DNA from 2 places in the Streptomyces sp. BoleA5 genome. Region 2 is predicted to be linked to the other one. Evidence: riboswitches for the same ligand, from Rfam matches in the RefSeq annotation. Region 2 holds a riboswitch; the other holds the start of a gene.

Region 1 (7,414 bases), on a different contig from region 2:
CGTCGCCCTGCTCTCCGGCGCCGCCATGATCGCCCGCGGCGTCTACCTCACCCGCACCGGCCACCAGGCCGCCGCCTACGCCTCCACGGCCCCCCTCAAGCCGCTGCACGGCGTGAGCCTGCACGCCGTCCTCGTCCTGCCCGCCCTGGCCCTGCTGCTGTCCCGCACGCCGTGGAGCGACCGGGCGAACGCGCGCATCCTCCGCGCCGCCACCGCCTGTTACGCCCTCGCGGTCGCCGCGACAGCCGTGTGGGCGGTGCTCACGTACCGCTGACGCGCAGTCCGCCCCGGCTTGGGGTCCGCGGCGTCAGCACTCGATGACGTTGACCGCGAGCCCGCCCCGCGCCGTCTCCTTGTACTTGACCTTCATGTCGGCCCCGGTCTCCTTCATGGTCTTGATGACCTTGTCGAGGGAGACGTGGTGCCGCCCGTCCCCGCGCATCGCCATGCGCGCGGCGGTGACGGCCTTGACCGCGGCCATCCCGTTGCGCTCGATGCAGGGGATCTGGACGAGCCCGCCGACCGGGTCGCAGGTGAGGCCGAGGTTGTGCTCCATGCCGATCTCCGCGGCGTTCTCGACCTTCTCCGGGCCGCCGCCGAGGACCTCGGCGAGGCCGCCCGCGGCCATGGAGCAGGCGGAGCCGACCTCGCCCTGGCAGCCGACCTCGGCGCCGGAGATGGAGGCGTTCTCCTTGAAGAGCATGCCGATCGCGCCCGCCGCGAGCAGGAAGCGGACGACGCCGTCCTCCCTCTCCGCCTCCGACGACTGCCCGGCCACGAAGTTCACGTAGTAGTGCAGGACGGCCGGGATGATGCCGGCGGCGCCGTTGGTGGGGGCGGTGACGACGCGGCCGCCCGCGGCGTTCTCCTCGTTGACGGCCATGGCGTACAGGGTGACCCACTCCATGGCGTGCGCCGCCAGGTTGCCCTCGGCGCGCAGCTGGCGGGCGGTCGCCGAGGCGCGGCGGCGGACCTTGAGGCCGCCGGGGAGGATGCCCTCGCGGGTCAGCCCGGCCCGCACGCAGTCCTGCATGACGCGCCAGATCTCCAGCAGGCCCGTGCGGATCTCGGCCTCGGTGCGCCAGGCCTTCTCGTTCTCCAGCATCAGGCCGGAGATGGACAGCCCGGTCTCCCGGGTGAGGCGGAGCAGCTCGTCGCCGGTGCGGAAGGGGTACTTCAGCACGGTGTCGTCGAGCTTGATGCGGTCCTCGCCGACCGCGTCCTCGTCGACGACGAAGCCGCCGCCCACCGAGTAGTAGGTCTTCTCCAGCACGGGCGCGCCGGTCTCGTCGTACGCGAAGAGCGTCATGCCGTTGGCGTGGTACGGCAGCGAGCGGCGCCGGTGCAGGACCAGGTCGTCGGCGGCGGAGAACGGGATGTCGTGGGCGCCGAGCAGGCTGATGCGGCCGCTGCTGCGGATGTGCTCGACCCGCTCGTCGGCGGTGTCGACGTCGACGGTGCGGGGGGAGTGCCCCTCCAGGCCCAGCAGCACCGCCTTGGGGGTGCCGTGACCGTGGCCGGTCGCGCCGAGCGAGCCGAAGAGTTCGGCGCGCACGGAGGCGACACCCGCCAGCAGGTCGTCGTTCTTCAGCCGCTGGGCGAACATCCGCGCGGCGCGCATCGGGCCGACCGTGTGGGAGCTGGACGGGCCTATGCCGATCGAGAAGAGGTCGAAGACGGAGATGGCCACGGTGCGATGACTCCTCGGATTCGCGGACCCCGTTGTCCGCGGGCGGCCGGCGGGGTCGCCGCCGGAGTGGTACGTGGGCGGCGTGGGTGCGCCGCGCTTGCTCCAGTGTGCGGGACCGTCCTCGCGGACGGCCCCGCACACCGGGTGATGCTCGCTACTTCAGGCCGGGGTACAGCGGGTGCTTGCCGGCCAGGGCGGTGACCCGGGCGCCGAGCGCCTTGGCGGTCTCCGCGTCGAAGCCCGGCTTGAGGGCCTCGGCGATGACGTCGGCGACCTCGCGGAAGTCCTCGGTGCCGAAGCCGCGGGTGGCCAGCGCCGGGGTGCCGATGCGCAGGCCGGAGGTGACCATCGGCGGACGAGGGTCGTTCGGGACCGCGTTGCGGTTGACCGTGATCCCGATCTCGTGCAGCCGGTCCTCGGCCTGCTGCCCGTCGAGCTCGCTGTCGCGCAGGTCCACCAGGACCAGGTGGACGTCGGTGCCGCCGGACAGCACCGAGACACCGGCCGCGGTGACGTCGTCCTGCGTCAGCCGCTCCGCGAGGATCCTCGCGCCCTCCAGGGTGCGGACCTGGCGGTCCTTGAACTCCTCGCTCGCCGCCACCTTGAAGGCGACCGCCTTCGCCGCGATGACGTGCTCCAGCGGGCCGCCCTGCTGGCCGGGGAAGACCGCCGAGTTGATCTTCTTGGCGAGTTCCGCCTTGCACAGGATGACGCCGCCGCGCGGGCCGCCCAGCGTCTTGTGCGTGGTCGTGGTGACGACGTCCGCGTACGGCACGGGGGAGGGGTGCAGCCCCGCCGCCACCAGACCGGCGAAGTGCGCCATGTCGACCATCAGGTACGCGCCGACCTCGTCGGCGATCCGCCGGAAGGCCGCGAAGTCCAGCTGCCGCGGGTACGCCGACCAGCCGGCGATGATCAGCTTCGGGCGGGACTCCTTGGCCAGGCGCTCGACCTCGGCCATGTCGACCTGCCCGGTCTCGGCGTCCACGTGGTAGGCGGCCACGTTGTAGAGCTTGCCGGAGAAGTTGATCTTCATGCCGTGGGTCAGGTGCCCGCCGTGGGCGAGGTTCAGACCCAGGATCGTGTCGCCGGGGTTCAGCAGCGCGAACATCGCGGCCGCGTTGGCCTGCGCGCCCGAGTGCGGCTGGACGTTGGCGTGCTCGGCGCCGAAGAGCGCCTTGATCCGGTCGATCGCGAGCTGCTCGACGACGTCGACGTGCTCGCAACCGCCGTAGTAGCGGCGGCCGGGGTAACCCTCGGCGTACTTGTTGGTCAGCACCGAGCCCTGGGCCTGGAGCACCGCGACCGGAGCGAAGTTCTCCGAGGCGATCATCTCAAGGGTGGACTGCTGACGGTGCAGTTCGGCGTCGACGGCGGCGGCGACGTCGGGGTCGAGCTCGTGCAGTGAGCTGTTGAGAAGCGACATCAGGGGGTCATCCGTCCGGAGGTCGGAGTGGACAGGGCGCAGCGGTGGAGGTCTCGGGCGGTCAGCTGCCGGTGAAGGCGGTGTACTCGTCCGCGGAGAGCAGGTCGCCCGGCTCCTCGGAGATCTTCACCTTGAACAGCCAGCCGCCCTCGAAGGCCGCCGAGTTCACCAGCGACGGGTCGTTGACGACGTCCTCGTTGACCTCGGTGACCTCGCCGGAGACCGGGGCGTACAGGTCGCTGACCGACTTGGTCGACTCCAGCTCTCCGCAGGTCTCACCCGCGGCGACCGTGTCGCCCACCGCCGGGAGCTGGACGTAGACGACGTCGCCGAGGGCGTTGGCCGCGTGCTCGGTGATGCCCACCGAGGACACGCCGTCCGCGTCGGCGGCCGAGACCCACTCGTGCTCCTTGCTGTACCGCAGCTGCTGGGGGTTGCTCATGGCGTGAATTCTCCTGGATGACGGTATGTGCTGGTGAACGGCTGTCTTGACAGATGGGACGGCTGTACCGGATGTGACCGGGACCTCAGCGCTGCCGCTTGTAGAACGGCAGGGCCACCACCTCGTACGGCTCATGCGTACCGCGGATGTCCACGCCCACACCAAGGGCGCCCGGCGTCGCGTGCGCGGCGTCCACGTACGCCATGGCGATCGGCTTGCCCAGGGTCGGGGACGGGGCGCCGGAGGTGACCTCGCCGACCACCTCGCCGCCCGCCACGACGGGGTAGCCCGCCCGGGGGACCCGGCGGCCCTCGGCGACCAGGCCGACCAGCTTGCGCGGCGGCGTGGCCTCGGCCTTGGCGGCGGCCGCGGTCAGCGCCTCGCGCCCCACGAAGTCACCCGGCTTGTCGAACTTCACGACCCGGCCGAGGCCGGCGTCGAAGGGGGTGAGCGCGGTCGTCAGCTCGTGCCCGTACAGCGGCATGCCCGCCTCCAGGCGCAGCGTGTCCCGGCAGGACAGGCCGCAGGGCACCAGGCCGGCGTCCGCGCCCGCCTCGGTCAGCGCCTGCCACAGCTTCTCCGCGTCGGCCGGGGCGACGAAGAGCTCGAAGCCGTCCTCGCCGGTGTAGCCCGTGCGGGCGATCAGCGCGGGGACGCCGGCCACGGTGCCCGGCAGGCCCGCGTAGTACTTCAGCCCGTCCAAATCGGCGTCGGTGACCGACTTCAGGATGGCGGGGGAGTTCGGGCCCTGGACGGCGATCAGCGCGTAGGCGTCCCGGTCGTCGCGGACCACGGCGTCGAAGCCGGCGGCGCGTTCGGTGACCGCGTCGAGGACGACCTGGGCGTTGGAGGCGTTGGCGACGACCATGTACTCCTCGTCGCCGAGGCGGTAGACGATCAGGTCGTCGAGGATGCCGCCGTCGGGCGCGCAGATCATCGTGTAGCGGGCACGTCCCACGGCCAGCGCCGAGATGTGGCCGACCAGCGCGTGGTCCAGCGCCTCGCCCGCGGCCGGACCGGTGACCGTGATCTCGCCCATGTGGGACAGGTCGAAGAGACCTGCCCGGGTCCGCACGGCGGTGTGCTCGTCGCGCTCGCTGGCGTACCGCAGCGGCATGTCCCAGCCCGCGAAGTCGGTCATGGTGGCGCCGAGGGCGCGGTGCAGCGCGTCCAGTGCGGTACGGCGGGGTTCACTCATCGGGCGGGCTCCCAAGGCGAGGAAGGGACAGGTAGGGCGATGACGGGGAAGGTCCTCCCCATCTGTCATCGGAACCTGAGAGGTTCACCTGGACCCTCCGGTCGGAGGAGTCCCGGTTTGCACCTTGGGTGGGGCGGCGCCCCCGTCGCCGGGAGGGCTCGCCCGCTTTTCAGATGTGCCTCGAACGCGCGGTATCTGTGCCTGAGAGATTCAAGGGAGGACTTGCTCCTTCGGCGTCCCGCCCGCCGCAGCGGTGCGGAAGCTCTCCCGCGCGGCCTCGAACGGCCTATATGTGATTGAGGCCGCCATCATTGCACGGGCGCCCGCCGTTGTCGCGATCGAGTCCCGGATGTCCCGGTCCGGTCCCGATCCGGTTGTAACGCCGCCGTTTCTCTGGGTAGGCAAAGACACAGGATTTACCATTTCTTGAACGTCGGACCCGGAGGGCGAACTGTGCGGTGGCAGAGTGCGTATGCGACGGCCGGGGGCCCGGCCGTGTCCCGGCCGGTACCGGCGCGGGCCGGGGGGGCGCGCCGCGGGGGCCGCTCCGTGCGGCCGCGCCGGCTGCTCGATCTGCGGCGGGGGCGGCGGCCCGTGCGCACACTGCGCTATCCGCCGGGTGACGTCCTGGTCGTCTCCGGCCTTCCCGGCGGCGGCAAGAGCACCCTCATGCGGCGCGCGAAGGGCAGTGCCCGCCTGATCGACTCGCAGGACGTGAGGGAGCGCTGGCAGGCCCGGCTGCCGCGGCTGCTGCCGTACGCCCTCTACCGCCCCCTGGTGCGGATCGCGCACTATGCCGGGCTGTGGCGGGCGCTGCGCTCGGGCGACAGCGTCGTCGTGCACGACTGCGGCACCCTGCGCTGGGTGCGCGCCTGGGTCGCCCGCCAGGCGCGGCGCCGGGGGCGGGGTATGCACCTGGTGCTGCTGGACGTCCCCGTGGTGACCGCTCTGGACGGTCAGCGCGAACGCGGCAGGGGGGTGTCGGCGTACGCCATGGCCCGGCACCGCAGCGCCTCGCGCCGGCTGCTCGCCGAGGCGGAGGCCGGCCGGCTCCCCGGGGCGTGCGCCTCGGTGGTGCTGCTGGACCGCGAAGCGGCCCGGGAGCTCGAGGCCATCGACTTCGACGGCTGAGCGGCCGGGCCGCGTCGCGTGAGGGGCGGTACCGCTACTGACCCTGGAGGTCCATTTCGGCCTGCGGCGCGATCTGCGCCTCCGGCGGCAGCTGCTCTCCCTGGTCGTTCAGGGGGAGCGGCAGCGGGAGCGGAAGCGGCAGCGGCAGCGCGCCGGTGAGCAGCTTCGGCACCGCCATCAGCAGGGCCTGCAGGTCGGCGACGACGGTGGCGACACCGGCCGTCACACCCGCGAGGTCCTTGGCGACCACCTTGGCCAGCAGGTCCGTGACGTCCTGGACCAGCTTGGTGAGCGCGTTCTTGACGTCGGTGACGGCGTCCGCGGCGCTCTGGTCGCCCGGCCCGCCGACCTGGTCGATGGCGCCCTGGTCACCCGGCTGACCGAGATCGCCTGGCTCCAGGCCCGGTTGTGGCGCGCCCGGATCGAAGGCCGACGGGTCGGTGACGCCGGGAGATACCGCACCAGACTGGTCGAGGACCGAGGCCAGCTGACGGCTCGCCTCCTCCAGACCCCTGCGGAGTTCGTCCAGCTTCGCCGAGTCCGGGCTTTCGATCTGGGCTTCCTGGGTGAGCTTGGCCCCGATGGACAGCGTGTCACCCAACTTGGCGATGAGTTCGGCGTTGCCCGTCTCCGCCGCCCGGGCGGCGAGGTGCTCGACCTCGACGGCCGTGCTCCGGGTGGGGGCCTGGGCACTCGCGACACCGCCGGTGAGGCCCATCGTCAGCGCGGCGCACACGGCCGCCGCTATGAGGGTGGAGTTGATCCTGGTGATGCGCATGTCGAGATATCTCCCGTTTGAGGGTTTTCTCCTTGCTCGTCCTACCTTCGGAGCCGTAGTGACGCTTCGCAACCGGACGATAGCTATATGTGACGTATATGAGGTGCGGGGTCGCTCGCGCCCGCCGCCGGATAGGGTTTCCACGGAGCGCACCACCACGGCAAATTGCGAGGCGAGACGCAGTGAACATCCCGGGGCAGCGGATACCGGACGGCTTCGCCCCGTCGGGCCACGGTGCCGGCGGCTGGCCCGCCAACGAGCTGGAGGAAGTGCTGTCCGCGGCACTCGGTGATCCGGGTGCCACGGCCCGTGTCCTGGAGGTGCTCGGGCGTTCGCAGTTGTGGATCCCGCTGCCGAACGGCGGCGGTCCCGAGAGCACGGACCTCGACCTGCCGACCCTCGAACTCGAAGGCGGCGTCTACGTTCCGGTCTTCAGCTCCGAACAGCAGTTCCTGGCCGCCGGTTCCGGCATGGACTTCGCCGTCGCGCCCGCCCGTGAGTTCGCCCGCGGGCTGCCCCCGCAGCTCGGGATCGCCGTGAACCCCGGGGGCGCGGTGGGTCTTCCGCTGCCGCCCGCCGCGGTGATGGAGCTGTGCCGCACCGACCGCGAGCCCGGCACCCCGAGCGGCGCCCGGGTCCGGCTGTGGGAGCCCTCGCCGCACGAGGAGCCGGTCGACTTCCTGGCCGCCGCGGCGGGCGAGTTCGCCGTCACCCCCGTCGTGCTCTCCGCCCGCCGCGCCCTGGCCAGC
Region 2 (7,414 bases):
GCTGGTGTTCGCCAGCGGCGTGGAGGTGAGCGCCCGTCCCTCGGATGCCATAGCGCTGGCGCTCCGCACCGGAACCCCCATCTACGGGAGCGACGGTGTGCTGGACGACGCCGGCATCGCCATTCCCGACGAGCAGGAGGACGAGGTCGAGAAGTTCCGCGAGTTCCTCGACCAGATCTCGCCCGAGGACTTCGGCACCAGCAGTCAATGAGGGCCCGCCGAGGCCATTCGTCCAGCCCTACCCTCACCGTGGACACGGAAAACCACCTCTGGGGTTGATATCACTCGGCGTGCCGAGCGTGGCGATCGTTGACGCACCCGGAGTGACTGCCTACCGTCGAGAAGGAAAGTCCCGATGGCACGTGCGCGTGCCCTGAGGGGTGCGAAGGGACGGGAGGTCGGCGTGAGAAGCACCGGCGACGGTACGGCCTTCGGCGGCCCGTATCCGATGCGCGGGGCCTTGGCCCGCAACGCCGCGACGCCCCCCGGAGGGGGTTCGGGCGACACCTCGGGACAGCTGCCGGAGGGGGCCGGCGAACGGGTCGGCTATCGGGGGCCCACCGCCTGCGCGGCGACCGGCATCACCTACCGCCAGCTCGACTACTGGGCGCGTACCGGGCTCGTGGAGCCCAGCATCCGGCCCGCGTACGGCTCGGGGACGCAGCGGCTGTACAGCTTCCGGGACGTCGTGGTCCTCAAGATCGTCAAGCGGCTCCTCGACACGGGCGTCTCCCTGCAGAACATCCGCACCGCCGTGCAGCACCTGCGGTCCAGCGGGCCCGCGGAACTCACCCGTATGACGCTGATGAGCGACGGGGCGACGGTGTACGAGTGCACCTCGCCGGACGAGGTCGTCGACCTGCTCCAGGGCGGTCAGGGGATCTTCGGGATCGCTGTGGGGGTGGTGTGGCGGGACGTCGAGGGCGCCCTGTCGCAGCTGCACTCCGAGCGCGTCGACACCGGGGAGACCCTGGTCGGGCACAACCCGGGCGACGAGCTGGCACGGCGCCGCAACCGCGCGGGCTGACCGGGCCGGACCGGCCGCGCCCCATCCGTCCGCCGTACACACGTACGGCGGATGTCGGACCAATGGTGCACCATCGGTGACTGTGAGAAGCGCGCCGACCATCCTCCACCTCGACATGGACGCGTTCTTCGCCGCCGTCGAGCAGGCCGCGAAGCCGAGTCTGCGGGGCAAGCCGGTCATCGTGGGGGGTGTCGGGCCGCGCGGGGTGGTGGCGACCGCGTCGTACGAGGCCCGGGTGCACGGGGTGCACTCGGCCATGGCCATGGCCCACGCGCGCAGGCTGTGCCCCAACGCCGCCTACCTCGTTCCGCGCTTCGCGGTCTACCGGCAGATCAGCGACACCGTGATGGAGCTGCTGTCGAGGCTTTCGCCGCTGGTCGAGCCGCTCAGCCTGGACGAGGCCTTCGTGGACCTGGAGGCGGGCGGGATCGCGGACGACCCGCGCGCGGTGGGGGAGCGGCTGAGGGCGGACATCAGGGCGGCGACGGGGGTCACCGGTTCCGTGGGGCTCGCGGGCTCCAAGCTGATCGCCAAGATCGCCTCGGAGCAGGCCAAGCCGGACGGCCTGGTGCTCATCGAGCCCGGCACCGAGCGTGAGCTGCTGGCCCCCATGCAGGTGCGCACGCTGCCCGGCGTGGGTCCCGCGACGGCGGAGCACCTGCGGAGAGCGGGCATTCTCATGGTCGGCGAGGTGGTGGAGGCGGGGGAGGCCGAGCTGGTGCGGCTGCTCGGCAAGGCGCACGGCGCCCATGTGTACGGGATGGCCCTGGCTGTCGACGAGCGGCCGGTGGTCGCCGACCGGGAGAGCAAGTCGGTCTCGGTCGAGGACACCTTCGACGTGGACCTCACCGACCGGGTACGGGTCCGGCTGGAGGTGGACCGCCTGGCCGACCGCTGCGTGCGCAGGCTCCGCTCCGCGGGCCGCTCGGGCCGCACGGTGGTGCTGAAGGTGCGGCGCTACGACTTCACGACGCTGACCCGCTCCGAGACGCTGCGCGCCCCGACCGACGACCTGGCGGTCGTCCGGGAGACCGCGGCCCGGCTGCTCGAGGCCGTCGACATCACCGGCGGCGTCCGGCTGCTCGGGGTCGGTGTCGCCGGGCTCGCCGACTTCACGCAGGAGGACCTGTTCGCCCAGGCGGCGGAACGGGAGGAGGAGAGCGCCGCGGAGGAGGATTCCGGTGCGTCGCAGGGGGTGCCGGAGCGGCCCGCGGAGGTACCCCGGGAGCCTGCGCCGCAGGAGCGGCGCTGGGTGCCCGGCCAGGACGTACGGCACAGCGAGTACGGCGCCGGATGGGTGCAGGGCAGCGGCGTCGGCAGGGTCACCGTGCGCTTCGAGGAACCGGGTTCGGCGGCGCCGGGGCGGGTGCGAACCTTCGCGGTGGACGACACGGAGCTGGAGCCGTCCGAGCCGCTCCCGCTGGTGTTATCGGGCATGCCGGCGCTCCCGCGTCAGCTGTCGCCCGCCAGCGTGCCGAAGTCGCGGTCCGGCGGGGGCTCCGGCACCGGGCCGGACAGCGAGGGCCCGCTCATGCCGTAGTGGTGGTAGAGCTGGAGCTCCTGCTCGGGGGAGAGGTGCCGGCCCACGCCGAAGTCCGGGGCGTCCTTGATCAGTGCCTTGTCGAACGGCACGCGCAGCTCCTCCCCGGTGAACTCGCTCGGTTCCAGCGGCACGAACGCGTCACGGCTGAAGAGACCGGTGCGCACCGCAGCCCATTCGGGTTCCCCGGTGGCGTCGTCGAGGTACACCTCGTCGACGGTGCCGATCTTCATCCCGTTGCGGTCGAAGGCCCTGCGTCCGATGAGGCTGCGCGGATCGATACCGGTCTGCACGGTCCCTCCAACTGGTCGCGTTTAATCCTATTTAGGCACGAAAGGTGGCGGCTGTCACATGACTCGTTCCCTGACCGCGCTGGTACGCTGACAGCGGCTGCTGACCCCTTGCGGGAGAGTCCTGACGACGCGGGGAACCGCCCGTCGGGCGCCGAAGGAGCAAACCCTCCCCGGAATCTCTCAGGCATCCGTACCGCATGGGTGAGGTCACTCTGGAAAGCAGGAAAGGGCGGCACAAACTGTGCGCGGCCTGTTCCTCACCGACGGTGAAAGCCGCCCCGGCGCATGTGCGGGACGGTGAAGCTCTCAGGTTCAGATGACAGAGGGGGAGGCCGTGTCGCGCCAGACCAGGAGGCCTCCGCAGATGACCGCCAACCGCATCCCACTCTCCGAGCTGGAGCGCGGCATCCCCTTCGAGCAGCGTCACATCGGGCCCGACGCCGGTGCGCAGGCCAAGATGCTCGCGCAGGTCGGCTACGGCTCGCTGGACGAGCTGACCGCCGCAGCCGTCCCGGACGCGATCAAGAGCGCCGAGGCGCTCGGCCTGTCCGGCGCCCGCACCGAGCCCGAGGTCCTCGCCGAGCTGCGTTCGCTCGCCGACCGCAACCAGGTGCTGCGGCCGATGATCGGCCTCGGATACCACGGCACCTTCACCCCGCCGGTCATCCTGCGCAACGTCATGGAGAACCCCGCCTGGTACACGGCGTACACGCCCTACCAGCCGGAGATCTCCCAGGGCCGCCTGGAGGCCCTGCTGAACTTCCAGACGGTCGTCGCCGACCTCACCGGGCTTCCCACCTCCGGTGCCTCGCTGCTCGACGAGGGCACCGCGGCCGCCGAGGCGATGGCGCTCGCCCGCCGTGTCGGCAAGGTCAAGGACGGCGTCTTCCTGATCGACGCCGACACCTTCCCGCAGACCGTCGCCGTGATCGAGACCCGCGCCGAGCCGACCGGTGTCGAGGTCGTCGTCGCCGACCTCAGCGACGGCATCCCGGCGGAGATCGCCGAGCGGGGCGTCTTCGGCGTGCTGCTGCAGTACCCGGGCGCCTCCGGCGCCGTGCGCGACCTCAAGCCGGTCGTCGAGCAGGCCCACGGAATCGGTGCGATCGTCACCGTCGCCGCCGACCTGCTGGCCCTGACCGTGCTCACCTCCCCGGGCGAGCTCGGCGCCGACATCGCGGTCGGCACCACCCAGCGCTTCGGCGTGCCCATGGGCTTCGGCGGCCCGCACGCCGGCTACATGGCCGTCCGCGACACGTACGCCCGCAGCCTGCCGGGCCGCCTGGTCGGTGTCTCCGTCGACGCCGACGGGGACAGGGCCTACCGTCTGGCGCTGCAGACGCGTGAGCAGCACATCCGCCGCGAGAAGGCCACCAGCAACATCTGCACGGCGCAGGTGCTGCTGGCCGTCATGGCCGGGATGTACGCGGTCTACCACGGCCCCGACGGCCTGGCCCAGATCGCCCGCCGCACCCACCGCTACGCCGCGGTCCTCGCCGCCGGCCTGCGCGCCGGAGGCGTCGAGGTGACCACGGGCGCCTTCTTCGACACCGTCACCGCGCGTGTGCCCGGCCGTGCCGCAGAGGTCGTGGCCGCCGCCCGCGAGGCCGGGGTCAACCTGCGCGAGGTCGACGCCGACCTGGTCGGCATCGCCTGCGACGAGACCACCGGCCGCGCCGATCTCGCCGCGGTCTGGGGCGCCTTCGGCGTGACCGCCGACGTCGAGTCCCTGGACGCGGCCACCGAGGACGCGCTGCCCGCCGGCCTGGCCCGCGCGGTGGACTACCTGACCCACCCGGTCTTCCACCAGCACCGCTCCGAGACCGCGATGCTGCGCTACCTGCGCCGTCTCGCCGACCGCGACTACGCGCTGGACCGCGGCATGATCCCGCTGGGCTCCTGCACCATGAAGCTCAACGCGACCACCGAGATGGAGCCGGTCACCTGGCCCGAGTTCGGCGCGATGCACCCCTTCGCGCCGGCCGACCAGGCCGAGGGGTACCTGACCCTCATCCGTGAGCTGGAGGAGCGCCTCGCCGAGGTCACCGGCTACGACAAGGTCAGCCTCCAGCCGAACGCCGGCTCCCAGGGCGAGCTCGCCGGCCTGCTGGCCGTACGCGCCTACCACCGCGCGAACGGCGACAGCCGGCGCACGGTCTGCCTGATCCCGTCCTCCGCGCACGGCACCAACGCCGCCAGCGCCGTGATGGCCGGTATGAAGGTTGTCGTCGTCAAGACCGCCGGCGACGGCGAGGTCGACGTCGAGGACCTGCGCGCCAAGATCGAGCAGCACCGCGAGGAACTCGCCGTGCTGATGGTCACCTACCCCTCCACGCACGGCGTCTTCGAGGAGCACATCGGCGACATCTGCGCCGCGGTGCACGACGCGGGCGGCCAGGTCTACGTGGACGGCGCGAACCTCAACGCCCTGGTGGGCCTGGCGAAGCCCGGCCACTTCGGCGGCGACGTGTCGCACCTGAACCTGCACAAGACCTTCTGCATCCCGCACGGCGGCGGCGGTCCCGGCGTGGGCCCGGTCGCGGTCCGCGCCCACCTCGCCCCGTACCTGCCCAACCACCCGCTCCAGCCGTCCGCCGGCCCGGAGACGGGCGTCGGCCCGATCTCGGCCGCGCCGTGGGGCTCGGCCGGCATACTCCCGATCTCGTGGGCGTACGTGCGCCTCATGGGCGGCGAGGGCCTCAAGCGCGCCACCCAGGTCGCCGTGCTCAGCGCGAACTACATCGCCAAACGCCTGGAGCCGCACTTCCCGGTGCTCTACACCGGTCCCGGCGGGCTCGTCGCGCACGAGTGCATCATCGACCTGCGCCCGCTGACCAAGGAGACGGGCGTGACGGTCGACGACGTGGCCAAGCGCCTGATCGACTACGGCTTCCACGCGCCGACGATGTCGTTCCCGGTGGCCGGGACGCTGATGATCGAGCCGACGGAGAGCGAGAACCTCGCGGAGCTGGACCGCTTCTGCGACACGATGATCGCGATCCGCGCCGAGGTCGAGCGGGTCGGCTCGGGGGAGTGGCCCAAGGACGACAACCCGCTGCGCAACGCCCCCCACACGGCCGCGGCCCTGGGCGGCGACTGGGGGCACCCGTACTCCCGTGAGGAGGCGGTCTTCCCCGCCGGTGTGTCGGCCGCGGACAAGTACTGGCCGCCGGTCCGCCGCATCGACGGCGCCTTCGGCGACCGCAACCTCGTCTGCTCCTGCCCTCCGCTCGAAGAGTACGACGCGTAAGGGCGGTTGACGCTCAAGGGTCGGCCCCGCTGCAGCAGCGGGGTCGGCCCTGTGTCGTTCCCGGCCCGGTCAGGCCGCCGTGACGATGTGCTCGCTGCCGAGCGGGCGGTGCGGGGCGATGATCTGCCCGTCGGGCAGCAGCTCACCGGTGTCCTCGAAGAGGAGGACGCCGTTGCACAGTAGGCTCCAGCCCTGCTCGGGGTGGCTGGCCGTGATGTGGGCGGCCTCACGGTCGGGGCTGCCGGCGGACGGACACTGCGGCTGGTGCGGGCACATGGACGACGTCTTTCGCTGCGAGTGGTGTGAAGTACGGCTGCCTTGGGTAGGAACCTCAGTCATGCCGCTCCCCCGTTCAGTCGGTCGGTCCCAGTGTTGCTCTACTGAGGGATTTCCGCAGGGATTTCGCGTGAGCTGTCCTCGTTAGTTGGGGACGCATTCACTCTCGCGGGCGGTTGCCCGGACAATGCAACGCCTCCGTGACCGGACGGTCACGGAGGCGTGCGAGGTCGCCCCAGCCGGCAGTCTCAGGCGGTGGTGCCCAGCAGCGGTGGCGGAGCCAGCCGCAGGGTCAGCACCGGCACCAGGTCGGAGAGCCGGTGCATACGGTGCGCGGCGATCCCCGGCGGCGCCGGCGCCAGCGGGATCAGCAGGTCGGCGGGGGCCGGCTGCGCGGTGCCCGCGTCGGCCGCGACGTCCCCGTGCAGCCACAGCGTCAGCATGTAGAGCCCCGGTACCGAGAGCAGGTGCGGCTGGTAAGGGGTGGTGAGCGCGTCGGCCTGGCGCAGCGCGCGCTCGGTGGAGTCGAGGTAGGGGCCCTCGCAGAAGTGCGAGAACGCCCAGCCGTCCGGGGTGTCCACCGTCTCGCCAGCGGCGGCGACCTTCTCGCCGGTGCGGATGTGGAAGCGCCAGCCGGTCAGTCGCGCGCGCGGCAGTCCTCCCGGTTCGGTGATCACGGGGTCGAGGACGTGCAGCGGGAGCGGGTGCTCGGCGACCAGCGGCCCCGTGGCGTTGCGCAGCGAGGGGGTGCGGGCCTCGCGGACTGCGGTCGGGGAGCTCAGGGCGGCGAGAACGCTCCGCAGGGCGGGAGCGGGGGCTGGGGCTACCTGCAGCGGCATGGTGGGCGGCCTCTCATGAGGAGACACGGGGGTGCTCGGCGGGGTGCGGACAGCACTGTCAGCGATGGAGCAGACGACACGGCGGCAGGCCGGGACAGCCCGGATCCGTGAGGCGCGTGGGGGCGGCGACGAACGGAATCAGCGTGGGCATGCGGATCCCTTCCCGTGGCCGGTGCGTCGCGGGCGCGC

Evidence for each region. A riboswitch is a leader RNA that binds a small molecule or an ion and turns the genes downstream of it on or off. The one in region 2 is predicted to bind glycine.
Region 1: another riboswitch for glycine. It lies ahead of gcvT (glycine cleavage system aminomethyltransferase GcvT); the one in region 2 lies ahead of gcvP (aminomethyl-transferring glycine dehydrogenase).

The regions. Positions count from the first base shown of each region.
Region 1 is NZ_KB892146.1:39,615-47,028, reverse strand. It holds gene B085_RS0135935 (hypothetical protein) at 1-274, shown strand, start outside; gene B085_RS0135930 (L-serine ammonia-lyase) at 308-1,690, opposite strand; gene glyA (serine hydroxymethyltransferase) at 1,845-3,116, opposite strand; gene gcvH (glycine cleavage system protein GcvH) at 3,178-3,558, opposite strand; gene gcvT (glycine cleavage system aminomethyltransferase GcvT) at 3,644-4,756, opposite strand; glycine riboswitch at 4,812-4,934, opposite strand; glycine riboswitch at 4,936-5,036, opposite strand; gene B085_RS0135910 (AAA family ATPase) at 5,210-5,887, shown strand; gene B085_RS0135905 (hypothetical protein) at 5,922-6,665, opposite strand; gene B085_RS0135900 (enhanced serine sensitivity protein SseB) at 6,848-7,414, shown strand, end outside.
Region 2 is NZ_KB892095.1:174,825-182,238, reverse strand. It holds gene B085_RS0111420 (bifunctional nuclease family protein) at 1-211, shown strand, start outside; gene B085_RS0111415 (MerR family transcriptional regulator) at 404-1,027, shown strand; gene B085_RS0111410 (DNA polymerase IV) at 1,110-2,567, shown strand; gene B085_RS0111405 (PRC-barrel domain-containing protein) at 2,480-2,860, opposite strand; glycine riboswitch at 2,962-3,066, shown strand; glycine riboswitch at 3,068-3,190, shown strand; gene gcvP (aminomethyl-transferring glycine dehydrogenase) at 3,225-6,110, shown strand; gene B085_RS0111395 (DUF5999 family protein) at 6,180-6,386, opposite strand; gene B085_RS0111390 (hypothetical protein) at 6,635-7,225, opposite strand.